3 regions of the Streptomyces capitiformicae genome follow, and region 1 is predicted to be linked to each of the others. Evidence: predicted binding sites of a transcription regulator. Region 1 holds the regulator's gene; each other region holds the start of a gene.
What was found. Region 1 encodes HrcA, which represses chaperone genes, less so after heat shock. Its sites were predicted from a motif close to TTNGCACTCNGNNNNNCNGAGTGCNAA; they were not measured.
Positions count from the first base shown of each region.

Region 2: the regulator HrcA is predicted to act here: its motif matches at 5,945-5,971, upstream of groL (chaperonin GroEL).
Region 3: the regulator HrcA is predicted to act here: its motif matches at 1,878-1,904, upstream of groES (co-chaperone GroES).

Region 1 covers NZ_CP022161.1:2,153,130-2,163,114, forward strand. The annotation lists gene CES90_RS09455 (Uma2 family endonuclease) at 1-170, shown strand, start outside; gene CES90_RS09460 (DUF3097 domain-containing protein) at 148-960, opposite strand; gene CES90_RS09465 (MBL fold metallo-hydrolase) at 1,007-1,732, opposite strand; gene hrcA (heat-inducible transcriptional repressor HrcA) at 1,964-2,980, shown strand; gene dnaJ (molecular chaperone DnaJ) at 2,981-4,117, shown strand; gene CES90_RS09480 (nitronate monooxygenase) at 4,324-5,412, shown strand; gene CES90_RS09485 (16S rRNA (uracil(1498)-N(3))-methyltransferase) at 5,409-6,158, shown strand; gene CES90_RS09490 (hypothetical protein) at 6,332-6,907, shown strand; gene CES90_RS09495 (S41 family peptidase) at 7,105-9,985, shown strand, end outside.
Region 2 covers NZ_CP022161.1:2,415,130-2,425,114, forward strand. The annotation lists gene CES90_RS10625 (carboxylesterase/lipase family protein) at 1,156-2,691, opposite strand; gene CES90_RS10630 (NADH:flavin oxidoreductase) at 2,820-3,950, opposite strand; gene groL (chaperonin GroEL) at 4,161-5,783, opposite strand; partial or broken gene CES90_RS10640 (cold-shock protein) at 6,186-6,386, opposite strand; gene CES90_RS10645 (MoaD/ThiS family protein) at 6,849-7,124, opposite strand; gene thrC (threonine synthase) at 7,246-8,532, opposite strand; SAM riboswitch class I at 8,551-8,730, opposite strand; gene CES90_RS10655 (glucosyl-3-phosphoglycerate synthase) at 8,877-9,821, shown strand.
Region 3 covers NZ_CP022161.1:1,725,580-1,735,564, reverse strand. The annotation lists gene CES90_RS07715 (polysaccharide deacetylase family protein) at 1-865, shown strand, start outside; gene CES90_RS07710 (polysaccharide deacetylase family protein) at 862-1,812, shown strand; gene groES (co-chaperone GroES) at 2,051-2,359, shown strand; gene groL (chaperonin GroEL) at 2,478-4,106, shown strand; gene CES90_RS07695 (ester cyclase) at 4,205-4,912, opposite strand; gene CES90_RS07690 (SDR family NAD(P)-dependent oxidoreductase) at 5,054-5,827, opposite strand; gene CES90_RS07685 (multicopper oxidase family protein) at 5,914-7,437, opposite strand; gene CES90_RS07680 (MOSC domain-containing protein) at 7,610-8,290, opposite strand; gene CES90_RS07675 (LysR family transcriptional regulator) at 8,372-9,274, shown strand; gene CES90_RS07670 (WhiB family transcriptional regulator) at 9,336-9,665, opposite strand.

The DNA of each region.
Region 1 (9,985 bases):
CGCAGTGCGTCTTGCTGACGAAGCCGGAGGGGAAGGGCGAGGACGCCGACTATCGGACGCAGCACATCGCAAAGTTCGGCGAACCGCTGCCGCTGGATGTGCTGGGCGTTGAGCTGGACACCAGCGAGTTCGGAACGTTCCCCGGAGTCAAGCCCCACCGCTATCCGTGACGAAGTCGATCAACTCCTCCACCCGCCCCAACAACTCCGGCTCCAGGTCCCTGTAGGACCGCACCCGCCCCAGAACCCGCCGCTGCCACACCTCACCGGTGTTCTCCGGCCACCCCAGCGCTCGGCACACCCCCGTCTTCCAGTCCTGCCCGCGCGGCACCCGCGGCCACCCGGCGATCCCGACGGACGACGGCTTCACCGCCTCCCAGACGTCGATGTACGGGTGGCCGACGACCAGGGCGTGTTCGCTGGTCACCTCCTGGGCGATCCGCCACTCCTTCGTGCCCGGCACGAGGTGGTCCACCAGGACCCCCAGCCGCGCATCCGGACCCGGTGCGAAATCGGCCACGATCGACGGCAGGTCGTCCACGCCCTCCAGGTACTCCACGACCACGCCCTCGATGCGCAGGTCGTCGCCCCAGACCTTCTCGACGAGCTCGGCGTCGTGGCGGCCCTCGACGTAGATACGGCCGGCGCGGGCCACACGGGCGCGGGCGCCCGGGACGGCGACCGAACCGGATGCCGTACGACTCGGCCGTGCCGGCGCCGCTGAGGGGCGGACCAGCGTCACCACCCGGCCCTCCAGCAGGAAGCCCCGGGGCTCCAGCGGGAACACCCGGTGCTTGCCGAAGCGGTCCTCCAGCGTCACCGTGCCCGCCTCGCAGCGGATCACCGCGCCGCAGAAACCGGTGCCGGGTTCCTCCACCACCAGGCCGGGCTCGGCCGGGACCTCGGGGGCCGGCTTGGGCTTCTTCCAGGGAGGGGTCAGGTCGGGTGAGTACTGGCGCATTCGGATGACGATAGGAGAAAGGGCCCGGCCGAGGCTGTACGACTCGTCACGACACGCCGAAACGGCGTGCCAGTGTGCCGCGTTGGGCCCGTACGAACGCCGCGTCGACCACCGCTCCGTGCCCGGGGACGTACAGCGCGCCCTCGCCACCGAGGTCGAGGAGGCGGTCGAGGGCGGCCGGCCAGTGGGACGGTACGGCGTCGGGGCCGGCCTGGGGCTCGCCGGACTCCTCCACCAGGTCGCCGCAGAAGACGACCTCGGGCGAGCCGGGTACCAGGACCGCCAGGTCGTGCGCCGTGTGCCCCGGCCCCACGTTCGCCAGCAGTACCTGGAGTCCGCCGCCCAGGTCGAGGGTCCACTCGCCGGAGACGTGGTGGCGGGGCGGGACCAGGATGTCCGCGGCCTCGGCGGCCTCACCGGGATCCAGGCCGTTGCGTACGGCGTCGGCGCGGAGCTCCTCGCGGTCGTGGGTCAGGACCCCGTCCAGGCCGACAGCGCCGAAGACCTCCACGCCGGCGAAGGCGGCGGCGCCGAAGACATGGTCGAAGTGGGGATGGGTGAGCGCGAGATGTGTCACACGGGCGCCGCCGAGCAGCCGCCGCGCCTCGGTACGCAACCGCGCGCCCTCCCGCAGGCTCGACCCCGCGTCGATCAGAAGGGCCGAGCCCTCCCCGGCCACCAGTCCGACCGTGCAGTCCCAGCCAGGGAGGCGGCACCGTCCGGCCCGGGGCGCCAATCCCTCCCACCCGGACTCTTCCCAAGTCATCGTCATGAGTCGACGCTAGCCGTAGCTCAAAGGAACCTCGCCCGCCTCTATCCGCCGGTAGAGAACGGTGCGACATCGCCGGACAGGTCGGTACACGTCGCCACGTCATGGCTGGACCGGCCTTGCCGGGGCCGTACCCCACCGCCGTACACTGGGCGGGGAGTGTTGGCACTCGCCCGAGGTGAGTGCCAAGGGGGAGTCGCCGGAGCAGACGAGACGGAGCTGGAGGTGTGCGCGATGCTCAGTGAACGCAGGCTTCAGGTGCTGCGCGCCATCGTCCAGGACTACGTCGGCACCGAGGAGCCGGTGGGTTCCAAGGCACTCACCGAGCGGCACAACCTGGGCGTCTCCCCGGCGACGGTCCGCAACGACATGGCGGCGCTGGAGGACGAGGGCTTCATCGCCCAGCCCCACACCAGCGCGGGCCGCATCCCCACGGACAAGGGGTACCGGCTCTTCGTCGACAAGCTGGCCGGCGTCAAGCCGATGACCCCGCCCGAGCGGCGCGCCATCCAGAACTTCCTGGACGGCGCCGTCGACCTCGACGACGTGGTGGCGCGCACCGTGCGGCTGCTCGCGCAGCTGACGCGGCAGGTCGCCGTCGTGCAGTACCCGTCGCTCACCCGGTCGACGGTGCGGCACGTGGAGCTGCTGTCGCTCGCCCCCGCCCGGTTGATGCTCGTGCTGATCACGGACACCGGAAGGGTCGAGCAGCGCATGATCGACTGCCCGGCGCCGTTCGGAGAAACGTCACTCGCGGATCTGCGCGCCCGGCTCAACAGCAAGGTCGCGGGCCGCCGTTTCACCGACGTACCGCGCCTGGTCGAGGACCTGCCGGAGGCCTTCGACCTAGAGGACCGGGGCACGGTCTCGACGGTGCTCTCCACCCTCCTGGAGACCCTCGTCGAGGAGAACGAGGAGCGGCTGATGATCGGCGGCACCGCCAATCTCACCCGCTTCGGACATGACTTCCCCCTCACCATCCGGCCCGTTCTGGAAGCCTTGGAGGAACAGGTCGTCCTCCTCAAGTTGCTTGGTGAGGCAGGGGATTCGGGCATGACCGTCCGTATCGGCCACGAGAACGCGTATGAGGGACTCAACTCCACGTCCGTCGTCTCCGTCGGCTACGGTTCGGGCGGCGAGGCAGTAGCGAAACTGGGCGTGGTCGGACCTACGCGCATGGACTATCCGGGAACGATGGGAGCGGTACGAGCGGTGGCACGGTACGTCGGACAGATCCTGGCGGAGTCTTAAGTGGCCACGGACTATTACGCCGTACTCGGCGTGCGCCGCGACGCGTCCCAGGACGAGATCAAGAAGGCGTTCCGGAGGCTCGCTCGCGAGCTGCACCCGGACGTCAATCCCGATCCGAAGACGCAGGAGCGGTTCAAGGAGATCAACGCCGCGTACGAGGTGCTCTCGGACCCGCAGAAGAAGCAGGTCTACGACCTCGGCGGCGACCCGCTGTCCCAGGCGGGCGGCGGTGGCGCGGGCGGCTTCGGCGCCGGCGGTTTCGGGAACTTCTCGGACATCATGGACGCCTTCTTCGGTACGGCGTCCCAGCGAGGCCCGCGGTCGCGCACCCGGCGCGGCCAGGACGCGATGATCCGGCTGGAGATCGACCTCGACGAGGCGGCCTTCGGCACGACCAAGGACATCCAGGTCGACACGGCCATCGTCTGCACCACGTGCAGCGGCGAGGGCGCGGCTCCGGGCACCACCGCCCAGACCTGTGACATGTGCCGTGGGCGTGGTGAGGTCTCGCAGGTCACGCGGTCCTTCCTCGGTCAGGTCATGACCTCGCGGCCCTGTCCCCAGTGCCAGGGCTTCGGCACGATCGTTCCCAACCCCTGCCCCGAGTGCGCGGGCGACGGGCGGGTGCGGTCGCGGCGGACACTGACCGTGAAGATCCCGGCCGGTGTCGACAACGGCACGCGGATCCAGCTGGCCGGTGAGGGCGAGGTCGGGCCCGGTGGCGGTCCCGCCGGTGACCTGTACGTCGAGATCCACGAGCTTCCGCATGCCGTGTTCCAGCGGCGCGGTGACGATCTGCACTGCACGGTGACGATTCCCATGACCGCGGCGGCGCTCGGTACGAAGGTGCCGCTGGAGACGCTGGACGGGCTGGAGGAGGTCGACATCCGGCCAGGCACCCAGTCCGGGCAGTCGATCCCGCTGCACGGGCGGGGTGTCACGCATCTGCGGGGCGGCGGGCGTGGCGATCTGATCGTGCACGTCGAGGTCCAGACACCGACGAAGCTCGACCCCGAGCAGGAGCAGCTGCTGCGACAGCTGGCCGTGCTGCGGGGGGAGGAGCGGCCTACGGGGCAGTTCCAGCCGGGGCAGCAGGGCTTGTTCTCTCGGCTGAAGGACGCCTTTAACGGACGTTAGCCGTTCGTTGCCGGGTGCGGGTGGATTGTGGCTGGTCGCGCAGTTCCCCGCGCCCCTGAAAGACACGGCCCTGCTTTTCAGGGGCGCGGGGCTGTGACATATGCGGCTCCGCCGCGTGGGCGCGACCAGCCCCCACCGGCCCGCAGACAAACGGCTCACCCCCGGGGGGATTCGGCGTTGTTCGGAGGACGTGGCAACATGCCGTCATGTCCTCCGCGCTGACCGATCTTTTTCCGCTTCCGATCGTGCAGGCCCCGATGGCGGGCGGTGTATCCGTCCCGCGACTGGCCGCTGCCGTTTCCGAAGCGGGTGGGCTGGGGTTTCTCGCCGCCGGATACAAGACGGCGGACGGCATGTATCAGGAGATCAAGCAGCTCAGGGGGCTGACGGGGCGCCCCTTCGGGGTGAACCTGTTCATGCCGCAGCCGGAGCACGGCGACCCCGCGGCGGTCGAGGTGTACGCCGAGCAGCTGGCCGGTGAGGCCGCCTGGTACAAGGCCGACCTGGGGGATCCCGACAGCGGGCGGGACGACGGCTACGAGGCGAAGATCGCGGTGCTGCTCGACGACCCGGTGCCCGTCGTGTCGTTCCACTTCGGCTGCCCCACGCCCGAGGTGATCGACTCCCTCGCCCGCAAGGGCACGCTGACCCTGGTCACCGCGACCTCGGCGGAGGAGGCGCAGGCCGTGGAGCGGTCGGGCGCCCATGCGGTGATCGTGCAGGGCATGGAGGCCGGCGGCCACCAGGGCACCCACCGGGACGACCCGGAGAGGGACTGCGCCGGCATCGGGCTGCTCTCCCTGCTCGCCCAGGTCCGCGAGGCCGTGGCCCTGCCCGTCGTCGCGGCCGGCGGCATCATGCGCGGCAGTCAGATCGCGGCCCTCCTCACCGCCGGCGCGAGCGCCGCCCAGCTCGGCACGGCCTTCCTCGCCACCCCCGAGTCCGGCGCCCACGCCGTGCACAAGCAGGCGCTGACCAACCCCCTCTTCGTCCGTACGGAGCTGACCCGCGCCTTCTCGGGGCGGCCGGCCCGTGGCCTGGTCAACCGTTTCATGCGCGAGCACGGCCCCTACGCGCCCGTCGCCTACCCCGAGGTACACCACCTCACCTCGCCGCTGCGCAAAGCCGCCGCCGCGGCCGGGGACACGCAGGGCATGGCCCTGTGGGCCGGGCAGGGGCACCGGATGGCGCGGGAACTGCCGGCCGGGGAGCTGGTGGAGGTGCTGGCCGCCGAGATCGCCGCCGCCGCGGGCGGGAGCGGGGCCGGGGGCGTGTCCCGGGGTGATGTGCGATGACCGCGCCCGTCTTCGTCGTCGACTCGCTCGTGCTGCCGGACGGGTGCGGTGGGGAGTTCGTCCTCGATGGGCCGGAAGGGCGGCATGCCGTCTCCGTGAAGCGGCTGCGCGCCGGCGAGGACGTGGTCCTCACGGACGGGCGCGGGCGGTGGGCGGAGGGGGTCGTCAAGGCCGCCGAGGGCAAGGACCGGCTCGTGGTGATGGATCTGGAGACCGTCCACGAGGAGCCGCCGGCGCAGCCCCGTATCACCGTCGTCCAGGCGTTGCCCAAGGGGGACCGGGGGGAGCTGGCCGTCGAGACCATGACCGAGGTCGGGATCGACGCGATCGTGCCGTGGGCCGCGGGGCGCTGCATCACGCAGTGGAAGGGCGAGCGGGGGGTCAAGGCGCTCACCAAGTGGCGGGCCACGGCTCGGGAGGCGGGGAAGCAGTCGCGGCGGGTGCGGTTTCCCGAGGTCGGGGAGCTGGCGAGTAGCAAGCAGGTCGCCGGGCTTCTTGCGGGGGCGGATTTCGCGGCCGTGCTGCATGAGAGCGGGGAGGGGACTCTGGCCACCGCCGCGTTGCCCTCGGCCGGGGAGATCGTGCTCGTTGTGGGGCCCGAAGGGGGTGTGTCTCCGGAGGAGCTGGCGCTGTTCGCGGAGGCTGGGGCCGCGGCGTATCGGCTGGGGCCGAGTGTGTTGCGTACGTCGACCGCCGGGACGGCGGCGGGGGCGTTGCTGCTGGGCCGTACCGGTCGCTGGTCCTGAGAGGGGTTCGCCCCCGCTGCCCCTGCTTTTCAGGGGCGCGGGGCTGTGACATATGCGGCTCCGCCGCGTGGGCGCGAACAACCCCCGCTCACCCGCACCCGCCAACGCACCCGATCTCGCCTTGGCTGTAGGCCGTCTTTCGCGGCGACCCACGGAGTGGCACGCTGCCGTGTATGCGGGCGTTGAGGCTTATCAGGGCGTACCGGACGGGTGGGCGTCGGGCTCTGCTGGGTGTGGGGCTCGGGGTCGGGGCCGTCGTGGGGCTGGTGGGCTGCGAGATGGGGGACGGGCTCAGCACCGGAGCTGTCGCCTATACGACGGATCACATGGGGACCAAGGAGCTTGAGCGGCAGGGCCTCGACGTCCAGTGGCTCAACTGCACGGCCTCGTACGACAACAGCGACAACAGCGGCACCGGCGACAATCGGTCACAGTCGGCTTCTCCCTCCGTCAACACCGTCGCGAACGTCGACTGCAAGGGCGAGGACAAGAAGGGGCGCGAGATCACCCTCACCGGGAAGGTGACGCAGGAGGTCAACGGGAAGTGCGTACGGGGGGATCTGACCGCGAAGGTCGACGGCAAGGAGTGGTTCCACGTCGACGTGCTGGGCAACTGCAACGCCCCCGACCCCACGCCGACTCCCGGCTCGCCCGACCAGCCGGGGCGGCCCGGGCCCACCGTGACGGTCACCGTCACCCAGACCATCTGGTGCCAGAAGGATCCGCAGTGCTGGCCCGAGGGCAAGTGAGGGAGTCCGACAACTGCCGTTCGCCTCGGGCGACATGATCCAACCCCCTCCCAATCTGCCCGTACGCTGCTTACAGTGACCGGGTGACTCAGTCCGCACTGTCCTCGCAGCCAGCGTCAGCGTCGTCCGTATCGTCCGTATCGACGGTATCGTCCGTATCGCTCGGGTATTTCCGATACCCGCATCTGCATGGCGACTTGGTCGCCTTCACCGCCGAGGACGACGTATGGGTCGCCCCCCTCGACGGTGGCCGCGCCTGGCGGGTCAGCGCGGACAACACGCCCGTGAACCATCCGCGGATCTCCCCGGACGGCACCACCGTCGCGTGGACGTCCACACGTGACGGCGCGCCCGAGGTGCATGTGGCGCCCCTCGACGGTGGGCCCGCCAAACGCCTCACGTATTGGGGCAGTTGGCGGACCCAGGTGCGCGGCTGGACCCCGGACGGGCAGGTCCTCGCGCTCAGTACGCAGGGCCAGGCCAGCCTGCGGCGGAGCTGGGCGCGGGCCGTGCCGCTCGACGGAGGTCCGGCCACCACACTGCCGTACGGGCCGGTCGGCCATGTCGCCTACGGGCCCGCCACCGTGCTGCTGTCGGCGCCGATGGGGCGTGAGGCCGCCTGGTGGAAGCGGTACAGGGGCGGTACGGCGGGCAAGTTGTGGATCGATCGCGAGGGCGACGGGGAATTCGTCCGGCTGCACGAGGGGCTGGACGGCAACCTCGAATACCCCTTGTGGGTGGGGATGGGGGTCCCCCCGCTCGAGCGAAGTCGAGAGTGGGGGAGGATCGCTTTTCTGTCCGACCACGAGGGCGTGGGGGCGCTGTATTCGTCCCTCGCCGATGGGTCGGATCTTCGGCGGCACACGCCTGTGGACGGCTTCTATGCCCGGCATGCGGCCACCGACGGGTCGCGGGTCGTGTACGCATCCGCCGGTGAGCTGTGGCTGCTCGATGATCTGGACGGGGCCGAGCCCCGGCGGCTCGACTTCCGGCTGGGTGGGCAGCGGGTCGATCTTCAGCCCTTCCCGGTGAACGCCTCCCGGTGGTTCGGGTCCGCGTCGCCCGACCACACCGCGCGGGGCAGCGCCGTCGCCGTGCGCGGCGGAGTCCACTGGGTCACCCATCGTTCCGGGCCCGCCCGGGCACTCGCCGCCGAGCACGGGGTGCGGGCGCGGCTGCCCCGTACCTTCCGGGTGGAGGGCGAGGAGTGGGTGGTGTGGGTGACGGACGCGGAGGGCGACGACGCGCTGGAGTTCGCGCCGGCGACCGGTGTCGGGCCGGGCGCCACCCCGCGTCGGCTCGCCGCCGGACAGCTGGGCCGGGTGCTGGGGCTGGCCATGGCGCCCGACGGCAGCCGGGCCGCCGTCGCCGCGCACGACGGGCGGGTACTGCTCGTCGAGCGGGAGACGGGCGAGGTGCGAGAGGTCGACCGGAGCGAGGACGGGGAGGTGTCCGGGCTCGTCTTCTCGCCGGACTCCGCCTGGCTCGCCTGGTCGCACCCGGGGCCGCGACCGCTGCGCCATCTCAAGCTCGCCAACACGGCCGACCTGTCGGTCACCGAGGCGACCCCGCTCCGCTTCCAGGACTTCTCGCCGACGTTCACACTCGACGGCAAACACCTGGCCTTCCTCTCGGCCCGTGCCTTCGACCCGGTCTACGACGAACACGTCTTCGACCTTCACTTCGTCAGCGGCGCCCGTCCGCACCTCATCACCCTCGCCGCGACCACGCCGTCCCCGTTCGGGCCGCAGCGTCACGGGCGGCCGTTCGAGGCGCCGGAGAAGGACGAGACCCCGGACAGCGAGGGCACCCCCGCGACCCGGGTCGATCTCGAAGGGCTCGCCGACCGGATCGTCCCGTTCCCCGTCGAGGCCGCCCGCTACTCGACGTTGTGTGCCGCCAAGGACGGCGTCCTGTGGCTGCGCCACCCGGTCACCGGTGTCCTCGGGCACTCCCGCGCCACCCCCGACGACCCCGACCCGAAGACCTCCCTGGAGCGCTACGACCTCGCCCAGCGACGCCTCGAGTACCTCGCCTCCGACGCCGACCACTTCGCGGTCAGCGGCGACGGCAAGCGGGTGCTGCTGTGGACCGACGGCAAGCTCAAGGTCGTACCGAGCGACCGGCGCGCCTCGAACGACGACGAGAGCGACAGCAACATCACCGTCGACCTCGGCCGCGTACGGCAGACCGTCGACCCGGCCGCCGAGTGGCGGCAGATGTACGACGAGACCGGCCGCCTCATGCGGGACAACTTCTGGCGGCCGGACCTGGCCGGGGTCGACTGGGACGGGGTCCTGGACCGGTACCGGCCCGTCCTGGACAGGGTGGCCACGCACGACGATCTCGTCGACCTCCTATGGGAGGTGCAGGGCGAACTGGGCACGTCCCACGCATACGTGATGCCCCGCGGCGGCGGTGGCTCCGGCGACCGGCGGCAGGGGCTGCTCGGCGCGGACATCTCCCGGCACGAGGACGGTCCCCAGGGGGCGCCGCTGTGGCGCATCGACCGGGTGCTGCCGTCCGAGACCTCCGACCCCGACGCGCACGCGCCGCTCGCCGCGCCCGGGGTGGCGGTGCGGGCCGGGGACGCGATCATCGCCGTGGGCGGGCAGCCGGTCGATCCGGTGGCCGGGCCCGGGCCGCTGCTCGTCGGGACGGCGGGCAAGGCGGTCGAGCTGACGGTGCTGCCGTCGGGGGGTGGGGATCCCCGGCACGCGATCGTGGTGCCCATCTCGGACGAGGAGCCGTTGCGGTACCACGCGTGGGTCGCCGACCGGCGGGCGTATGTCCACGAGAAGTCCGGCGGGCGGCTCGGGTATCTGCACGTCCCCGACATGCAGGCGCCCGGGTGGGCCCAGATCCACCGGGATCTGCGGATCGAGGTCGCCCGGGAAGGGCTCGTCGTGGACGTCCGGGAGAACCGGGGCGGGCATACGTCCCAGCTGGTCGTCGAGAAGCTGGCCCGGCGGATCGTCGGGTGGGATCTGCCGCGTGGGATGCGGCCGTCGAGCTACCCCGACGACGCGCCTCGTGGGCCTGTCGTCGCCGTCGCCAACGAGTTCTCCGGGTCAGACG
Region 2 (9,985 bases), 260 kb from region 1:
GGGCCCGTGTCCGGGGCTATGCAAAGGGAGACCGTCCAGGCCGCCGGAACTCATCGGTCACCGCACGAGAACCACGACAGTCATGACAGCCTCGGCGTCGAAGCGAAGCGCGCCGACGGCGACCCGTGCGGCCGTAACCTCTCCACCGTCCCTCCGGTGAAGATCGAACGCACCTCATTTAGGACCAAGGACGGAGCCGGGCAGGACCAAGGACGGACCTGTAGGGGACCAGAGGCGGAGCCGGAGAGGGCCAAGGGCGGCGGCGCCGGATCGGGTCGGCTTCGGGGTGACTGGGACGGGCGGCGGGGGCCGGCTCGGGGCCGGGCCGTGCAGGGTGACCGGGACCAAGACGGAGGCCGCACGCGCGCGTTGGCCAGGAACGCAGACGTTGGTCCGTCGGGATACGGGGCGCCTGCCAACTGGGCAGTCGCCACGGCCGGATCGCGATGGGCGCCGGCGTCGGCCGGGGCCGACCAGCGGGCCGAGCGCGGTCGGCAGCACAGGGGAACCTGGACCGAAGTGCGGCACCGGGACAGCAGCGGGCCCGGCGGCACGGGCCGCATACGACGAGCGGCGGCCCCGGGACCGGGGGACGGCTCCCGGCCTCAGGGACGACTCCGGGCCTCGGGGGTGGCTCCGGGCCTCGGGGTGGCACCGGGACTGAAGGGGGGTTCCCGGCCTCAGGGACGGTTCCCGGCCTCGGGGGTGGCTCCGGGCCTCGGGGTGGCACCGGGACTGAAGGGGGGTTCCCGGCCTCAGGGACGGTTCCCGGCCTCGGGGGTGGCTCCCGGCCTCGGGGGTGGCTCCGGGCCTCGGGGTGGCACCGGGACTGAAGGGGGGTTCCCGGCCTCAGGGACGGCTCCGGGCCTCGGGGGTGGCTCCGGGCCTCGGGGTGGCACCGGGACTGAAGGGGGGTTCCCGGCCTCAGGGACGGTTCCCGGCCTCTTCGCGATGCTCCGCGACGGCACCTTCTACGAACCCCAGCCCGCCCCACCAGCTTGACGAAACCCATAGGGGCACCCCCCTCGGCTTCACCCTGGACACCGAAGAGCTCAAGGACTACGCCGACTGACCCACAGCGATGCCGGGCCCACGAAAGTCGTGGCCCGGCATCGCTCTCCCTGAACGGTTCACGAGCGGAAGGTCAGGCGCAGGTCAGGCGAGGGAAGCCGAGCGCAACGGCATCGGCTCGAACTCGTACCCCTCCCAGATCCTCCGCGACGCCTCTTCCGGATACGCCCGAACCCCGGGCTCCGCGTCCAGCACCTGCGTCAGTCGCCGCTCCCCGTCGTACGCCGCCCAGCCCGGTTCCCCGGTCCGCGCGAACGCCGTCCACGCCGTCTGGAAGCGGTCCGTCAGCGCCTTCGCCTCCGCCGGTACCCCGCTGCCCATGAACACCAGGTTGCCGAGGTCCGCGTCGTACGTGCCGAACAGCAGCGGGATGTCCAGGCCGTGACAGGCGCCGAGCCCGCCGCCGTAACCCGGCGCCGGCCAGGTCAGCTCGTACATGTGCGCCCGTCCGCCGCCCGCGATCTGCGCCTCGGCCAGGTGGAGGGACGGCATGCTGAACAGCCAGTCCGTCTGGACGCGTTCGAACAGCGCGCCCGGCGTGGCGTCCGGGAAGGCCGCGCGGTAGGCCTCCTCGCCGTCCGGGCCCGGCGCGAACATCCGCAGCGCCCACGCGTCACGCTCCTCGCCGAGCTTGCCGAGCTGACCGCCGAGGGCGACGAACAGCCGGAACTCGTCGCGGTTGTGTCCGACGATCAGCTCCACGTCGCGGGCCGCGCCCGCCGCGAGTGCCTGCCAGGGGGTGCGCGGCAGCACCTCGCCGTCGACGACCGGCGCGAAGGGCGTGACGGTGGGTGCCGCCTGGCCCCATCTGTCCTCGTACGCCCGCATCTTGGCGGACAACGCCTCGCCCGCGGAGGTGAGTTGACGCGGGTCGACGTCGGCCAGGGCGGCGGCCGTCGGGGGCAGACCGGCCTCCTTGGCGATCTCGCCCGCGATGTCCCAGGCGAGTTCGTCGGAGAAGTAGGTCCCGGGCACGCTCTGCGCGATCGCCCGCCGGAACAGGCCCCGCGCGCTCGGCATGGCCAGCAGCGAGGCGACGCACCCCGCCCCCGCCGACTCCCCGAAGACCGTGACCTGCCCGGGATCCCCGCCGAACGCCGCGATGTTGTCCCGTACCCACTCCAGCGCGGCGACCTGATCGAGCAGCCCCCGGTTCGCGGGCGCGCCCTCGATACGGGCGAACCCTTCGATCCCCACCCGGTAGTTGACGGTGACGACGACCAGATCACCGGCGCGCGCTATGTGCCGGGCGTCGTAGCCGGGACTGCCGGAGTGCCCCAGCTTGTAGGCGCCGCCGTAGATCCACACCATCACCGGCCGACGGGCGGCCGGATCCACGTCGGGCGTCCACACATTGACGGTCAGCCAGTCGTCGCCCGTGGGCGCGTCGAGTGTGCCGGTACGACCCTGGAAGCCGGACTCCTGTGGGGGCGGCGGCCCGAAGGCGTACGCCTCCCGTATCCCCTCCCACTCCCGCACGGGCCGAGGCGCCCCGAACCGGGCCTCCCCCACGGGCGGTTCGGCGAACGGAATACCCCGGAACACCGCGAGCCCGTCCTCGCCACGCCCACGCACCGCACCGCCCGCGGTACGCACGACAAGATCACCGGCTGCCGTCATCGTCGACTCCTCACTGGGAAGCAGGACTGCCGCCCCACTCAACCCAATGAGCTTGCCTGAGTCAACCAATAGTGGGTTCCGGGAGATGCGACATGCGCATCTCCCGGACCACATTGGGGAGTTGGAGCTCAGCTCAGGGACCGCAGGGAAGCCGGCTCGAACGGCTTCAGCTCGTCGAAGCGGCCGTCGAGGACCTTCGCCGCCCACTCGGGGTCCTGGAGCAGCGCACGCCCGACGGCGACCAGGTCGAACTCCTCGCGCTCCAGCCGGTCGAGGAGGTCGTCGAACCCGCGGGCCTGTGCCCCCTCGCCGGCGAAGGCCTTGAGGAACTCACCGTCGAGGCCGACCGAGCCGACGGTGATGGTCTGCTTGCCGGTGAGCTTCTTCGTCCAGCCCGCGAGGTTGAGGTCGGAGCCCTCGAACTCGGGGAGCCAGTAGCGGCGCGTGGAGGCGTGGAAGGCGTCGGCTCCGGCGGCGGCCAGCGGGCCGAGGATGGCCTCCAGCTCCTCCGGCGTCTCGGCGAGCCGGGCGTCGTAGTTGTCCGACTTCCACTGCGAATACCGGAAGATGACCGGGAACTCGGGCGACACCACCTCGCGCACTGCGGCGACGATCTCCGCCGCGAACTTCGTACGCGCGACCGCGTCACCACCGTAGGCGTCGGTACGGCGGTTGGTGCCGGCCCACAGGAACTGGTCGATGAGGTAGCCGTGGGCGCCGTGCAGCTCGATCCCGTCGAAGCCGATGCGCTCGGCGGCCGCGGCGGACTCGGCGAAAGCGCCGATCACATCATCCAGATCACTCCGGGTCATGGCCTTGCCCTCGCCCTCGGTGCCGTCGAGACGCACCCCGGACGGCCCGACGGCCGGAGCCTCCGCGAACGGCGGCTCCCCCTGCTTCCGCACCATCCCGATGTGCCACAACTGCGGCACGATCGTCCCCCCGGCAGCGTGCACGGCCTCGGCGACCTTCGCCCACCCGGCCAGCTGCTCCTCCCCGTGGAACCGCGGGACGCTGTCGCTCTGCCCGGCCGACTCATGCCCGACGTACGTCCCCTCGGTGACGATCAGCCCCACCCCCGCGGCCGCCCGCCGCCCGTAGTACGACGCCACATCCGCACCGGGCACCCCACCCGGCGAGAACATCCGGGTCATCGGCGCCATCGCGATGCGGTTGGGCACGGTCAGCCCGTTGATGCTGACGGGCCGGGACAGGATCTCGGCGGCGCGAAAAGGGGAGGCGGAGGTGGCGGTGGACACGTGGGGACTCCTCGGAGCAGGGGACTGACTGACAATATGTGCACATGCATGGACCTACCCATGCGTCAACCACTCCGTCCGGTACGGGATTCCGCCGCCACACCCCACGAACTGTGATCCCGGACACGTCGAAACGCCCGAGGGCGGCACCCCCTGTCTCCAGGGAGTGCCGCCCTCGGTACTGAAGGACGGTGATCAACCAGAGGTCGATCAGAAGTCCATGTCACCGCCCGGCATACCGCCACCGGCGGGCGCGGCGGCCTTCTCCGGCTTGTCGGCGATGACGGCCTCGGTGGTGAGGAAGAGCGCGGCGATGGAGGCGGCGTTCTGCAGAGCGGAGCGCGTGACCTTCGCCGGGTCGATGATGCCTTCCTTGACCAGGTCGACGTACTCGCCGGTCGCGGCGTTCAGGCCGTGGCCGGGGGTGAGGTTGCGGACCTTCTCCACCACGACGCCGCCCTCGAGGCCGGCGTTGACGGCGATCTGCTTCAGCGGGGCCTCAAGGGCGAGCTTCACGGCCTGGGCGCCGGTCGCCTCGTCACCCTCGAGCTCCAGCTTCTCGAAGACCTGGGAGGCCTGGAGCAGGGCCACGCCACCACCGGCGACGATGCCCTCCTCGACGGCCGCCTTCGCGTTGCGAACGGCGTCCTCGATGCGGTGCTTGCGCTCCTTGAGCTCGACCTCGGTCGCGGCACCGGCCTTGATGACGGCCACGCCGCCCGCGAGCTTCGCCAGGCGCTCCTGGAGCTTCTCGCGGTCGTAGTCCGAGTCGCTGTTCTCGATCTCGGCGCGGATCTGGTTCACGCGGCCCGCGACCTGCTCGGAGGAGCCGGCACCGTCGACGACGGTGGTCTCGTCCTTGGTGATGACGACCTTGCGGGCGCGGCCCAGGAGGTCCAGGGAGGTGTTCTCCAGCTTGAGACCGACCTCCTCGGAGATGACCTCGCCGCCGGTGAGGATGGCGATGTCGTTCAGCATCGCCTTGCGACGGTCACCGAAGCCCGGGGCCTTGACGGCGACGGACTTGAAGGTGCCGCGGATCTTGTTGACGACCAGGGTCGACAGGGCCTCGCCCTCGACGTCCTCGGCGATGATCAGCAGCGGCTTGCCCGACTGCATGACCTTCTCCAGGAGCGGGAGCAGGTCCTTGACGTTCGTGATCTTGGAGTTGGCGATGAGGATGTAGGGGTCCTCGAGCACCGCCTCCATGCGCTCCATGTCGGTCGCGAAGTACGCCGAGATGTAGCCCTTGTCGAAGCGCATGCCCTCGGTGAGCTCAAGCTCCAGACCGAAGGTCTGCGACTCCTCGACGGTGATGACGCCTTCCTTGCCGACCTTGTCCATGGCCTCGGCGATGAGCTCGCCGATCTGGGTGTCGGCGGCGGAGATGGAGGCCGTGGAGGCGATCTGCTCCTTGGTCTCGACCTCCTTGGCCTGGTCGAGCAGCGCACCGGAGACGGCCTCGACGGCCTTCTCGATACCGCGCTTGAGGGCCATCGGGTTGGCACCGGCGGCTACGTTGCGCAGGCCCTCCTTGACCAGGGCCTGGGCGAGAACGGTCGCCGTGGTCGTACCGTCACCGGCGACGTCGTCCGTCTTCTTGGCGACTTCCTTGACCAGCTCGGCGCCGATCTTCTCGTACGGGTCCTCGAGCTCGATCTCCTTGGCGATGGACACACCATCGTTGGTGATCGTGGGGGCGCCCCACTTCTTCTCGAGGACGACGTTCCGGCCCTTGGGGCCGAGCGTCACCTTGACGGCGTCCGCGAGCTGGTTCATGCCGCGCTCGAGGCCGCGCCGCGCCTCCTCGTCGAACGCGATGATCTTGGCCATGTGAAGTGGTCCTCCCGGACTGGGGTGGATTGCTCCGGACCGTGCTGGCGCCCGCGACGGACGGCCTGCCTGCCTCGTGGTTCCTTGCCCCACCCGGCCTGCGGGCCTCACCGACCCGGTCCTCGTTGTCACTCTCACCTTCAGAGTGCTAACGCCAATGATTAGCACTCGACCCATGCGAGTGCAAGCGGCTCTCGGTAGTCAGCCGGTGATCCGCAGGTGAACGCGCCCCCCGCGCGCCCGGACGCGACCTCGCACACGACCGCGCACGCGCCCCCGCCCCCGCCCCCGCCCCGACACGGAGTCCGCACACACCAGAGGGCTCGCACCCCTGACGGGATGCGAGCCCTCCGAAGAAGAACGAAGAACGTCGCTGCGTTGAACCCGGCGCGTTACTTCAGCGGCCGCCAGTCGGACCATGTCCGCCTGCGGCCCCTTCTGACCCTGCGAGATCTCGAACTCGACCCGCTGGCCCTCTTCCAGGGTGCGGTAACCGTCCATCTGGATCGCGCTGTAGTGGACGAATACATCCGCACCACCGTCGACCGCGATGAAGCCGTACCCCTTCTCCGCGTTGAACCACTTGACGGTGCCCTGAGCCATGCCTAACTCCCCTATTACTGGCCCTTGCGCAGATCCGCACTTCGCGGATCCGGGTCAGACCTCACCCCCCAACGGTTGGGGGTGTGCGCCGGAACGCGTCGACCGCGGCTGAATGTATCTGTCCAACTGCCGTCTGCAACAGGTCAATCGGACGAGAAATCTGGACACGCGGGTTCGGGAATGTACGAACAATTCGCCCGAATTCAGGGCAAGTCGGGCTCCATAAAAGGAACGAAACACGCAAATGCCGTGCACACTTTGGCTACTTCACATAGGGCGTGCGGCGCGATCAGATATGCGCCCGGCATGAAATCACTACGGCGATCGAACCGGGTTCCCCAACTCTACCGCGCTCAACCATAGAGAATTACCCCCTCCGCTTCTCTCGCGGAGGGGGCAATTCGATGAACAGCGAGTAACCAGTGTTACCCACGGTTACTACCGGCGAGTACTGAACGAAGGTCAGCCACCCGCGACAGCCGGGATGATCGAGACGCCGGCCCCATCCGGGGTCGCCGTCTCCAGCCCCTGCTCGAACCGGACATCATCGTCATTCACGTACACATTCACGAACCGCCGCAACTTGCCCTGGTCGTCCAGAACCCGGGCAGCGATCCCGGTGTGGTTCTTCTCCAGATCGGCGATGACCTCGGCGAGGGTGGCCCCTTCGGCCTGAACCTCGGCCTGACCACCGGTGTAGGTGCGAAGAATGGTCGGGATGCGGACATTGACGGACATGACTTGTGACCTCCGGGGAGTGCGGCGAACCTAAGGGGCGCGGGGCGGTATTGAATGCGCGGCTGCCGCCGCGTGGGCGCGACAAGCCCCCACCTGCCCGCAGCCGAACGACTAGCAGCTCTTACGCAAGACCAGCCTCACGGAACGACTCAAGGTTGGGACGAATCGTCGCAGTAAGCCCGGTCCCGGCCACCGCATCCAACGTCTTGAGCCCGTCACCCGTGTTGAGAACGACCGTGGTGAGAGAGGGATCAAGAACCCCGCTCTCAATGAGCTTCCGGGTCACACCGACGGTCACCCCGCCCGCGGTCTCCGCGAAGATCCCCTCCGTCCGCGCGAGCAGCTTGATCGCGTCCACGATCTGCTCATCGGTCACGTCCTCGACCGCCCCACCGGTGCGCCGAGCGATATCGAGAACGTAAGGACCATCCGCCGGGTTGCCGATCGCGAGCGACTTCGCGATCGTGTCCGGCTTCTGCGGCCGTACGACGTCGTGGCCCGCCTTGAACGCGACGGACACCGGCGAGCAGCCCTCGGCCTGCGCACCGAAGATCTTGTACGGCTTGTCCTCGACGAGCCCGAGCTTGATCAGCTCCTGGAGCCCCTTGTCGATCTTCGTGAGCTGCGACCCGGAGGCGATGGGCACGACGAGCTGGTCCGGCAGCCGCCAGCCGAGCTGCTCGCAGATCTCGTACGCCAGCGTCTTGGAGCCCTCGGCGTAGTACGGCCGCAGGTTGACGTTGACGAAGCCCCAGCCCTCGCCGGCCGGGTCGCCGATCAGCTCGGAGCAGAAGCGGTTCACGTCGTCGTAGTTGCCCTGGATACCGACGAGCTCGCCGCCGTAGACCGCGGCCATGACGACCTTGCCCTGCTCCAAGTCGTGCGGGATGAACACGCAGGAGCGGAAGCCGGCGCGGGCGGCGGCGGCGCCGACGGCACCGGCGAGGTTGCCGGTGGAGGAGCAGGAGAGCGTGGTGAAGCCGAAGGCGCGGGCGGCCTCCAGTGCCTGGGCGACGACGCGGTCCTTGAAGGAGTGCGTCGGATTGCCGGAGTCGTCCTTGACGAACAGCTTGCCGGCGTCGACGCCGAGCTCACGCGCGAGGTTGTCGGCCTTGACGAGCTGGGTCCAGCCGGGGTTGATGTTCGGCTTGTCGGCCACGTCGGCCGGGACGGGCAGCAGGGGGGCGTAACGCCAGATGTTCGCCGGGCCGGACTCGATCTTCTTGCGCAGCTCCTCCGTGTCGTACGCGGAGAAGTCGTACGCGATCTCCAGCGGCCCGAAACACTCCTCGCAGGCGAAGACCGGGCCGAGGGGTACTTGGTGACCGCACTCGCGGCAGCTCAGGGCCGCGGCGGAACCGAGGTCGACGGTGGAGTTCGTGGAGCTTGCAACAGTCTGCACAGCCATGTGAGGCGAGGCCCTTTCTCCTCATCTTCCTCACGACGCATCTCGCCGTGAGACGGATTTGGCACCTTCCCTAGCCGGGAGCCTCGCGGTGCGAATCGCCACGTGCGTCACGCGCCTGTGGCAGTGATCGCTACGAGACCGGCTGGAGGGTTGCCGGGGCTTCATCGGGCCGTATCCCTCTGCCCCTCTGGATGAGCGGTATTTGGTTGTATACGCAAACGACCCTCGACATGCGATGGTCATCAGCGTTGTCCAAGACTGTAACCGAAGGCCACGACAGTTGAGGGAGCCGTCCGAACCGCGAGACGCATCACACCGCTCACACCGCAGAGGAGCCGCGCACTGTGCTGAACGAAGTCGAGCGCTGGCTGAGCACCCGCTCCTGGTCCGTGACCGACCGCCCGCTCCACAAGATCATGGCCGCGAAACGGGCCACCGGCCAGACGGTCAGTGTCGTCCTGCCCGCGCTCAACGAGGAGGCGACGGTCGGCGAGATCGTCGCGATCATCCGCCACGACCTCATGCAACAGGTCCCGCTCGTCGACGAGATCGTGGTCGTCGACTCCGGTTCCACCGATCGAACGTCCCAGGTGGCCGCCGCGGCTGGGGCGAAGGTCGTCCACCGCGACGAGATACTCCCGCGCATCCCGACCGTGCCCGGCAAGGGCGAGGTCCTGTGGCGCTCGCTGCTCGTCACGACCGGCGACATCGTCTGCTTCGTCGACGCGGACCTGAAGGAGTTCTCGTCCGACTTCGTCTCCGGGATCGTCGGCCCCCTGCTCACCGACCCCGGTGTCGACCTCGTCAAGGCGATGTACGACCGCCCCCTCGGCTCTGCCGCCGGCCAGGGCGGCCGGGTGACGGAACTGATGGCGCGCCCCCTGCTGAACATGCACTGGCCGCAGCTCGCCGGTTTCGTCCAGCCACTCGGCGGCGAGTACGCGGCCCGCCGCTCCCTGCTGGAACAGCTCCCGTTCCCCGTCGGCTACGGCGTGGAGTTGGGCATGCTCGTCGACGCCCTGCACCTGGTCGGCCTCGACGCCCTCGCCCAGGTCGACGTCGGCGTCCGCAAACACCGCCACCAGGACGGCCAGGCCCTCGGCCGTATGTCCGCGGCCATTTACCGCACCGCCCAACTGAGGCTGGCCCGCGGCCACCTCATCCGTCCGGTGCTGACCCAGTTCGAACGAGGCGAGCAGGGCTTCGAGCCCCGCACGCACTCGGTGGACATGGAGGAGAGGCCGCCGATGGTGGAGATCGCGGAGTACATGAAACGAAGGGCCGCGTGATGAAGGGGGCCGAGCTGTGAAGTGACGGCTGCGGGTGGTTTGTGGTTGCTCGCGCAGTTCCCCGGCGCGCCTGAAAGACACGGCCCTGCGGGCCGACAAGCACGGGGCGCAGCCCCTGCTTTTCAGGGGCGCGGGGCTGTATCGATATGCGGCTCCGCCGCGGG
Region 3 (9,985 bases), 430 kb from region 1:
GGAGGACTCCGCAGAGGCCTCCAAAGAAGGCTCCGGGGCCGAACGCACGCGGCCTTTCCACGGTCAGCCCGGTGGTCGCCGGCCCCTTGTCGCACCCGCAGCCCGCGCCCTCGATGCCTACGCCGCGAAGCTCCGCCGGTCGCATGCGGCCCGGGTCGCCGCCGCGAAGCGCTGGGGGCTGGCCGAGCTGCCGCTGACCCCGCCCGTGCCGCCGGAGAGGAAGCCGGTCCTCGAGACCCGTAAGGGATTCGAGGTCGACCGGCATGTGCAGGACGGACTGCCGCCGGTCTTCACCACCATCCCCACCCGTGACAAGGTCGTCTTCCTCACCATCGACGACGGCGCCGAGAAGGACCCCGCGTTCCTGCGGATGATGAGCGAGCTGAAGATCCCGTACAGCGCGTTCCTCAGCGACTACCTGATCAAGGAAGACTACGGCTACTTCGAGCGCATGCGCGACCGTGGCGTCGTCCTCAACAACCACACCCTCAACCACCGCCTCATGCGCGCCCTCCCCTACGCCGCCCAGAAGCGCGAGATCTGCGGCATGCAGGACGTCATCGAGAAGCGGTACGGCACCCGGCCCACGCTCTTCCGGCCGCCGTACGGCAGCTACGACCAGGACACCCTGCGCGCCGCCAAGGTCTGCGGCATCAGGGCCGTCCCCCTCTGGAACGAGGAGGTCTTCGCCGACCGCTGGGAATACCGCGAGTCGGACCGCGCCCTCCGCCCGGGCGACATCGTCCTCAGCCACTTCCGGGGCCGCGGCGACTGGAAGGGCACCATGCCCGACATGATCCGCCGCTTCCTCGACCTGGTGACCGCCAAGGGGTACGCGGTGGCCCGGCTGGAGGACTACCTGTGAGGCGGCGGCGGGGTCCACGCCGGGCGCGTGGGCCGCACCTCCTGCCGGCGGGCGCTGCGACCCTGCTGGCGGCCGCGCTCCTTGCCGCCGGCTGCGGCGAGCGGCCCGCCGCCCCCGCCGATCCCGCCGCAGGTCCGGGCCCCCGCTCCGACCCGGCCGTCCCCGACCCCCACCACGCCCCCAACCCCTCCCCACCGCCGTACCGCCGCTGGGGCCTGTCCGCCCCCCTCGCCCCCGCGCCTAGCAACCCCGACCGGCCACCCGCCCCACGTGCGGCGGGGCCCGGGCTGCCGCCGGTCGTCGATCACATCCCCACCCGGGACAGAGTCGTCTTCCTGACGTACGACGACGGGGCCGAGAAGGACCCGCGATTCGTGGACATGGTGCGTGAACTGCGGCTTCCGGTGAGCTTGTTCCTCACGGACAGCGTGGTGGGTCCGGGGTACGGCCACTTCGCCCGGCTCCGCGCGGTCGGCGCGACCGTACAGAACCACACTCTCGACCACACCGCTCTGCGTGGCCTGCCGTACGCCGGGCAACGGGCCGAGATCTGCGGACAGCAGAACAAACTCAGACAGCGCTTCGGTATCCGCCCGACCCTCTTCCGCCCGCCCTACGGCGCCTACGACACCACCACGCTCCGCGCCGCCGCCGACTGCGGCATCTCGGCGGTCGTCCTGTGGCGCGCGTCCATGCGGATCACCGACCTCCCCCGCACCACCGGCGACCCCCGCACCACCGGCGACCCCCGCACCACCGGCGACCGCCTCCGCCCCGGCGACATCGTCCTGGCCCTCCCCCACCCTCGGCTTCGCCCGAGCGGGGGGACCCTCACCCGGGGTCCCGACCAGTTGAAGGGCGCCACGCTCACGCAGATGACGACCCGGCTGCTGCGCCGGATCCAGGAGCAGGGCCTGACGGTGGGGCGCCTGGAGGACTACCTCTGACCCCTGGTGACTCCTGGTGACCCCATGCGAAATCCGCATGGGAACATCCGCCGCCCCGCCCGCGATTAGCAGTCCGCTTGACCGAGTGCTAACCACGGTCATAGTCTCAGGTCTGGCACTCCCCCCTGGAGAGTGCCAACTACGCGACGGGCAGGTCCGGCACCCGCGACGACGGATCGACCTGGTCGCCACCTCAGACAGTTAACCCCGTGAGATCTCCGAAGGGGGAGGTCGGATCGTGACGACCGCCAGCTCCAAGGTTGCCATCAAGCCGCTCGAGGACCGCATTGTGGTCCAGCCGCTGGACGCCGAGCAGACCACGGCCTCTGGCCTGGTCATCCCGGACACCGCCAAGGAGAAGCCCCAGGAGGGCGTCGTCCTGGCCGTGGGCCCGGGTCGGTTCGAGAACGGCGAGCGCCTGCCGCTCGACGTCAAGACCGGCGACATCGTGCTGTACAGCAAGTACGGCGGCACCGAGGTGAAGTACAACGGCGAGGAGTACCTCGTCCTCTCGGCTCGCGACGTTCTCGCGATCATCGAGAAGTAAGCACTTCACCCGAAGCACATTGCTTGTGAGCTGCGCCCCTGGCCCCCGCGACCATTAATCAGCCGGGCGCCCGGGGCGCAGTTCGTTCACCACCATTTTCCGAGAGGGCTACGCTCCCATGGCGAAGATCCTGAAGTTCGACGAGGACGCCCGTCGCGCCCTCGAGCGCGGCGTCAACAAGCTTGCCGACACGGTCAAGGTGACGATCGGCCCCAAGGGCCGCAACGTCGTCATCGACAAGAAGTTCGGCGCCCCCACCATCACCAACGACGGTGTGACCATCGCCCGCGAGGTCGAGGTCGAGGACCCGTACGAGAACCTCGGCGCCCAGCTGGTGAAGGAGGTGGCGACCAAGACCAACGACATCGCGGGTGACGGCACCACCACCGCCACCGTGCTCGCCCAGGCGCTGGTGCGCGAGGGCCTGAAGAACGTCGCCGCCGGTGCCTCCCCGGCCGCCCTGAAGAAGGGCATCGACGCCGCCGTCGCGGCCGTCTCCGAGGACCTGCTCGCGTCGGCCCGTCCGATCGAGGAGAAGTCCGACATCGCCGCCGTCGCCGCGCTGTCCGCCCAGGACCAGCAGGTCGGCGAGCTCATCGCCGAGGCGATGGACAAGGTCGGCAAGGACGGTGTCATCACCGTCGAGGAGTCCAACACCTTCGGTCTGGAGCTGGACTTCACCGAGGGCATGGCCTTCGACAAGGGCTACCTGTCGCCGTACTTCGTCACGGACCAGGAGCGCATGGAGGCCGTCCTCGACGAGCCCTACATCCTCATCCACCAGGGCAAGATCGGCGCCATCGCCGACCTGCTGCCGCTGCTGGAGAAGGTCATCCAGTCCAACGCCTCGAAGCCGCTGCTGATCATCGCCGAGGACGTCGAGGGCGAGGCCCTGTCGACCCTCGTGGTCAACAAGATCCGCGGCACGTTCAACGCCGTCGCGGTCAAGGCCCCCGGCTTCGGCGACCGCCGCAAGGCGATGCTGCAGGACATGGCGACCCTCACCGGCGCCACGGTCATCTCCGAGGAGGTCGGCCTCAAGCTCGACCAGGTCGGCATCGACGTGCTCGGCTCCGCCCGCCGCATCACCGTCACCAAGGACGACACCACGATCGTCGACGGCGCCGGCAACTCCGAGGACGTCCAGGGCCGCGTCGCCCAGATCAAGTCCGAGATCGAGAACACCGACTCCGACTGGGACCGTGAGAAGCTCCAGGAGCGCCTCGCGAAGCTGGCCGGCGGCGTGTGCGTGATCAAGGTCGGCGCCGCCACCGAGGTGGAGCTGAAGGAGAAGAAGCACCGTCTGGAGGACGCCATCTCCGCGACCCGCGCCGCGGTCGAGGAGGGCATCGTCTCCGGTGGTGGCTCCGCGCTCGTCCACGCCGTCAAGGTCCTCGAGGGCAACCTCGACAAGACCGGCGACGAGGCCACCGGTGTCGCCGTCGTCCGCAAGGCCGCCGTCGAGCCGCTGCGCTGGATCGCGGAGAACGCGGGCCTGGAGGGTTACGTCATCACCTCCAAGGTCGCCGAGCTGGACAAGGGCCAGGGATTCAACGCCGCCACCGGCGAGTACGGCGACCTGGTGAAGCAGGGCGTCATCGACCCGGTCAAGGTCACCCGCTCCGCCCTGGAGAACGCCGCCTCCATCGCCTCCCTCCTCCTCACGACCGAGACCCTGGTCGTCGAGAAGAAGGAAGAGGAGCCGGCCGAGGCGGGCCACGGCCACGGTCACGGCCACGCCCACTGACGTACGCGTACCCGTACGCCGGTAAGCCGTAGCGAAGGCCCGGCACCCCTCGGGGTGCCGGGCCTTCCCGCGTCGGCCTGATCGGGTCTACCGCGGGTCTACCGCTCCAGATCCTCCAAGGCGCCCAGCTGGCTCATCAGCCCGAGCCTGTCGTACTGCCACCAGCCCTCGGCGATCTTCCCGTCTGCCGTGCACCGGTGAATGGTCGCCCCGGTCATGGAGACCTTCTTCCCGGTGGCCGGGATCCCGAGGAAATCGCCCTTGTGCGTCGCGTTCCAGGACCACCGGGTGCACACCCGGTCACCCTGCGCGATCTGGTCCTCGACCGTGAACGAGAAGTCGAACGCGCCCCGCCACATCCCGACCTCGCGCCTCATGGCGTCCATGCCTATCGTGTCCTGCGGGTTGGAGGGATCGTGGTCGTGGTAGTCCTCGACGAGCACGTCGTTGAGCGGCGGTAGTTCACCCTTCGTGGCCAGCGCCTCGAAGAACCTGCGCGCGGTCGCCGCGTACAACTGCTCGTCCCGTACGACATCCAGGTCCGTGAAGGTGGGCATCTCGTCGCAGAGCGCCACCATCTCCTGGAAGATGCGATCGGTCTCCGGCAGGTTCGAGTTCCGCATCGCCTCCTCGTACGACGGGAACTCCACGATCTCGATGAAGTGCGCCGCGTCGGACCGGTCCTTCCCGATGATGTTGTGCGTCGCCGTCCGCTTGCCCTTGGTCTGCTCGACCCACGAGTCCATCAGCCGGTTCATCTCATCGAACCGACTGGTCCTACAGTCGATGAGCTGCACAAATGTCATAACGCTGCCTCCGGCCCCCCTGGATCCGGTTGAACAGCACCATTGTCCCCCCGAGGGCCGACCCCCTCACTTTGGCATCGGCACGCCATGTGCGCCACCGTCCCGCTGATCGTCGACGCCCCGAGCCAAACACCACCCCGCCTACTGCGGCCCGTACTTGCGTCCCGTCTTCGAGCTGATCCCGCCGAGCAGCCCTCGCGGCACCACCTTCACCACACCCATCAGGGCCTTGTAACGCGGGTCGGGGATGGAGACGGTCTTCCCGCGGGACATGTCCGCCAGGGCGGCCGTCACCAGCTTGTCCGCGTCGAGCCACATCCACCCAGGGATGTTGTCCGTCCCCATTCCGGCCCGCTGATGGAACTCCGTACGCACGAACCCCGGGCACAGGGCCATCAGCCGCACCCCGCTGCCGTTCAGATCCCGGGCCGCGCCCTGCGTGAACTGCACGACCCACGCCTTCGACGCCCCGTAGGTGCCGCGCGGCACGAAGGCGGCGACCGACGCCACGTTGACGACCCCGCCCCGGCCCCGCTCCCGCATGGCCTCGGTCGCCGCCGAGGTCAGACGGAGCACCGCCTCGCAGTGCACCTTGAGCATCTTCAGCTCGTCAGCCATCGAAACGTCGAGGAAGTGGCCCTTGTTGCCGAAGCCCGCGTTGTTGACCAGCAGGTCGACCGGGTTCTTCCGGTCGCCCAGCCGCGCGGCCACCGCTTCGATGCCGTCGTCCGTCGCCAGGTCCGCGGTGAGCACCTCGGCCTCGATGCCGTGCCGGTCGTGCAACTCCGTGGCCTGCTCACGCAGCCGCTTGGTGTCACGCGCCACCAGGACGAGGTCGTGTCCGTCCGCCGCCAGCCGCCGCGCGAAGGCGGCACCGATACCCGCCGTCGATCCCGTAATCAGAGCCGTTGTCATGGCGTAAGCGTAGGGGCCCGGACCATGGAGATCCGCTTGCTGCACCGGCCCGCGCTCCGGATCCTGTACGGCACTCCCGCACCGGCTCACCGACCGTCATGGGCGTGCGCCGCGTGCCCCGCCGGTATGCCGGCCCGCTGCCCCTTCTCCACCACCACGAACTGTCCCATCATCCCCTGGTCCTCGTGGTACAGCAGATGGCAGTGGTACATGTACGGCGTGTCCGGGTCCGCCGGGCCGTCGAAGCGGAGGGCGAGCTTCATGGTCGTCCCGTGCGGCAGGAACACCGTGTCCTTGGGGCCGCGCAGCGCTGGCGGCGGTGTCTTCCCATTGACCTCCAGAACCCTGAACTGCACGTCGTGCACATGGAAGTTGTGCGGCATCCCGTTGCTGTTGCGGACCGTCCACACCTCCGTCGTACCCCGCGTGACCGTCTCGTCGACGCGGCTCATCTCCATGTCCCGCCCGTTGATCCCGGACAGCTTCAGGTCGAAGTGCCTGCCCCGTACCGCGGCGCCCTCGCCGTCGGGTATTTCCAACTCGCCCAGAGCGGAGGGAAGCTCGGCCGATGGGCGCAGCCGGTCGGCCGCCCGCAGCTCCAGTACGTCGAAGGAGTCGTCGCCCCCGCCGAACCGGCGCTGCCAGGCGTCCCCGTAGTTGTCCTGCGGGAAGCTGCGCAGCGTCACGCGTTCGCCCGCCCGCATCCGTACGACGATCTCGGCCCGCTCGCCCGGCGACAGCTGCACCCGGTCCATGGACGCCGGCCGCTCCAGCAGACCCCCGTCCGTCGCGACCAGGGCGAAGGCGCGGCCGTCCGGGAAGCCGAAGTCGTAGGTGCGTGCCGTGGAGGCGTTGAGCAGCCGCAGGCGTATGAGCTCGTCGTGGACTTCCCGATAGGGATTCAGGGTGCCGTTGACCAGGGTGCGGTCGCCCAGGAAGCCCAGGTCGCCCATGAAATCGTGGTCGTGGTCGAACTCGGCGCCGTCGAACCGCACGTCCTGCACGATGACGGGCAGATCGTCCACGCCGTACTCCTTCGGCAGGGCGAGCTTCGCGGACTCCTTGTCGTCGACGAGGAACAGCCCGGCCAGGCCCCGTGCCACGTGCTGTTCGGTCGCGCCGTGCGGGTGGGGGTGGTACCAGAGGGTCGCCGCCGGCTGGTTCACCGTCCACCGCGGACTCCAGGTGGCGCCGGGGGCGACCATCTGATGGGGGCCGCCGTCCATGCGCGCGGGCAGATGCATGCCGTGCCAGTGGACGGTGGACGCCTCGCCCAGACTGTTCCGTACCCGCACGCGGACCTTCTCGCCGCGCTCGGCACGCAGCGTGGGTCCGAGATAGGAGCCGTTGAAGCCCCAGGTCGGTGTCTTCCGGCCCTCCTCGAACTCCGTCTCGCCCGCCTGCATGCGCAGGTCGAAGACGCGTGTGCCGTCCTTGCCGACGGACGACCGCGCGAGCGGAGGTATCGCCAGCTCCTTGTCGAACGCGACCTTGCCGACCGTGCTGACGTCGGCGCCGGCCCACAGCCATGTGAACAGGCCGCCGACGATCAGCACCACGACGGTGACGACCGAGCTGAGCACGATGAGGACACGCTTGATCCGCGACATGCCTCCAGCGTTCCGGCCCGCCGCCCTGCGAACATCCGGGACAGCCCCCGGCCCGGCCCTGATTCGACCCTCACCCGCCCCCGGGGATTTCCCCTAGGAGCCGTGCGGTTCCTGGGCCGGCCGGGCGTGAGAGTGCTGCAAGGGCATCAGGTGCCGTGCGCCTCCGGTGAGTTCAGCCCTCCTCGGCCACGGCCTGCTTCGCCGCATACTTCCGCGCGCTCTCCAGCACCTCCGGGTGCAACGCCTCCCCTGCGGCCAACAGCCGTGGCAGCAGCGCGTGTTCGGACATCGTGGCCCGGAAGGTGAGGGCGACGGTGATGTCGTGGTCCGGGCGGTGGACGATCTCGATCGGGTCGCCCGCACGGATCTCGCCCGGCTGGATCACCCGCAGATACGCCCCGGGTGCACCCTTCCGCGTAAAGCGTTTGACCCAGCCCCGCTCACCCATGTGCTGCTGGAAGTTGAGGCAGGGGACACGGCCGGTGGTGACCTCCAGGATCACCTCGGCGCCGATCCGCCAGCGCTCGCCGATCAGCGCACCGGAGACGTCGAGCCCCTCGGTCGTGAGGTTCTCGCCGAAGGTACCGCTGCGCAGGGTGCGGCCCAGTTCTCGCTCCCATCCGTCCAGGTCCTCGCGCGCGAAGGCATAGACCGCCTGATCGTTACCTCCGTGGTGCTCCGTGTTGCACACCGCGTCCCCGGCCACCCCACTGGCGCCGACCGCCTTGGGCCCTGGCGCCGTCACCCGTACCGGCCCGGCCACCGGTCGCTTGTCGATGCCCGTCACGCTCTTCGACTCTTCCACGATGTCGACGGCCTTGGGACGTCCCACGTTCAGTGACAGAAGCTTCATGGCAGCCACGCTAAGAGAGCTGCGGGCAAAGTGTCGACGCATTATTCGACGCCAAGTCCAAGCCACGCTTATGCTCGGATCGTGATCGAGGCCCGTCATCTCCGTGTCCTGCGTGCCGTCGCCACCACCGGTTCCTTCTCGGCGGCGGGACGCGAACTCGGCTGCACCCAGCCCGCCGTCAGCCAGCAGATGAAGGCGCTCGAATCCTCCGTCGGTACGCCGCTGCTGGTCCGCGGCGGCCGTGAGATGCGGCTGACGCAGGCGGGCGAGGCGCTGGTGCGGCACGCGGCCGGGATCCTCGCCGGGCTCACCGCGGCCGAGGAGGAGGTCGCCGCCATCGCCGGGCTGCGTGCCGGTCGCGTGCGCCTGGTCTCGTTCCCCAGCGGCAGCTCCACCCTCGTCCCCACCGCTCTGGCCGCCCTCCGCGCCGCCCATCCCGGCACCCGGGTCTCCCTGGAGGAGGCCGAGCCGCCGCGCTCGGTCGAGATGCTCCGCGAGGGCGACTGCGACATCGCGCTCGCCTTCCGCCATGAGGGCGCGGCGGGCGCCGAGGCGGGGGAGTGGGACGACCTGGTCGTACGTCCGCTGCTCACCGACCGGCTCGTCGGACTCGTACCCCAGGGGCACCGACTGGCCCGTACGGGATCCATCGGTATCGGAGAACTCGCCGGGGAATCCTGGATCGCCGGCTGCCCGCGCTGCCGGGGGCAGCTGGTACGGGTCTGTGAGAGCGCGGGCTTCACGCCCCGCATCGACTTCGCGACCGACGACTACCCGGCGGTGGTCGGCCTGGTGGGCGCGGGCCTCGGGGTCGCCGTCCTGCCGGAGCTGGCCATCGAGTCCGTACGTCCCAAGGGGGTCCGGATGATCGCGGTCGAGCCGGTGCTGCGCCGCGAGATCGTGGCGCTCAGCCTGCCGGACCTGGCCCGGGTGCCCGCGGTGGCGGCGACGTTGGACCAACTGGCGAAGGCTGCCGCCAGGTAGGCCCGACGCCGCGGGCCCGGATCAGGGCACGCGCGCGTGCCCACCGTGCAAAAACGTTACTTCAGGTGTTCGGACCGGTGTCGCCTCGCGGTGCGGAAGCGGTCACCAGCCGGTGTCGCGCTCGGCCCATGAGCTCCTCGCGTTCGTCCTCGGTCAGGCCGCCCCACACGCCGTACGGCTCGCGCACCGCCAGGGCGTGGGCGGCGCACTGTGCGCGGACCGGGCATCGCATGCAGACCTCTTTGGCCGAGTTCTCACGGGCACTCCGTGCCGCACCGCGCTCTCCCTCGGGGTGGAAGAAGAGCGAACTGTCGACCCCGCGGCACGCCGCGAGGAGCTGCCAGTCCCATAGATCGGCGTTCGGTCCGGGAAGGCGGGAGAAATCTGCCATTACGTGTCCCCTTGTGGCTGTTCTGGGCAGATAACAGGTCATCGATACCCATGACCGTACATCGACTATCAAAGGAGATGAAAATATGACTCATTGCGAATCTATCCCCAGATGGCGGCGAATAGGAACAAAAACGGCTGAATGGGGCATAGGTTGTGATGAAACGTTGAGAGTCCCTTGTGCATGTCTGCACCGTGTCGGCTCCCTCACGTAGAGTGCCGAAGGTGACCAGCCATCCCGTAACTCTTTCGAGTGACCGTCGTTGAGACGGGTGGAGGCGGTTGAAGGAACAAGCGCTCGGGCAGGCGTTCGTGTCCGCT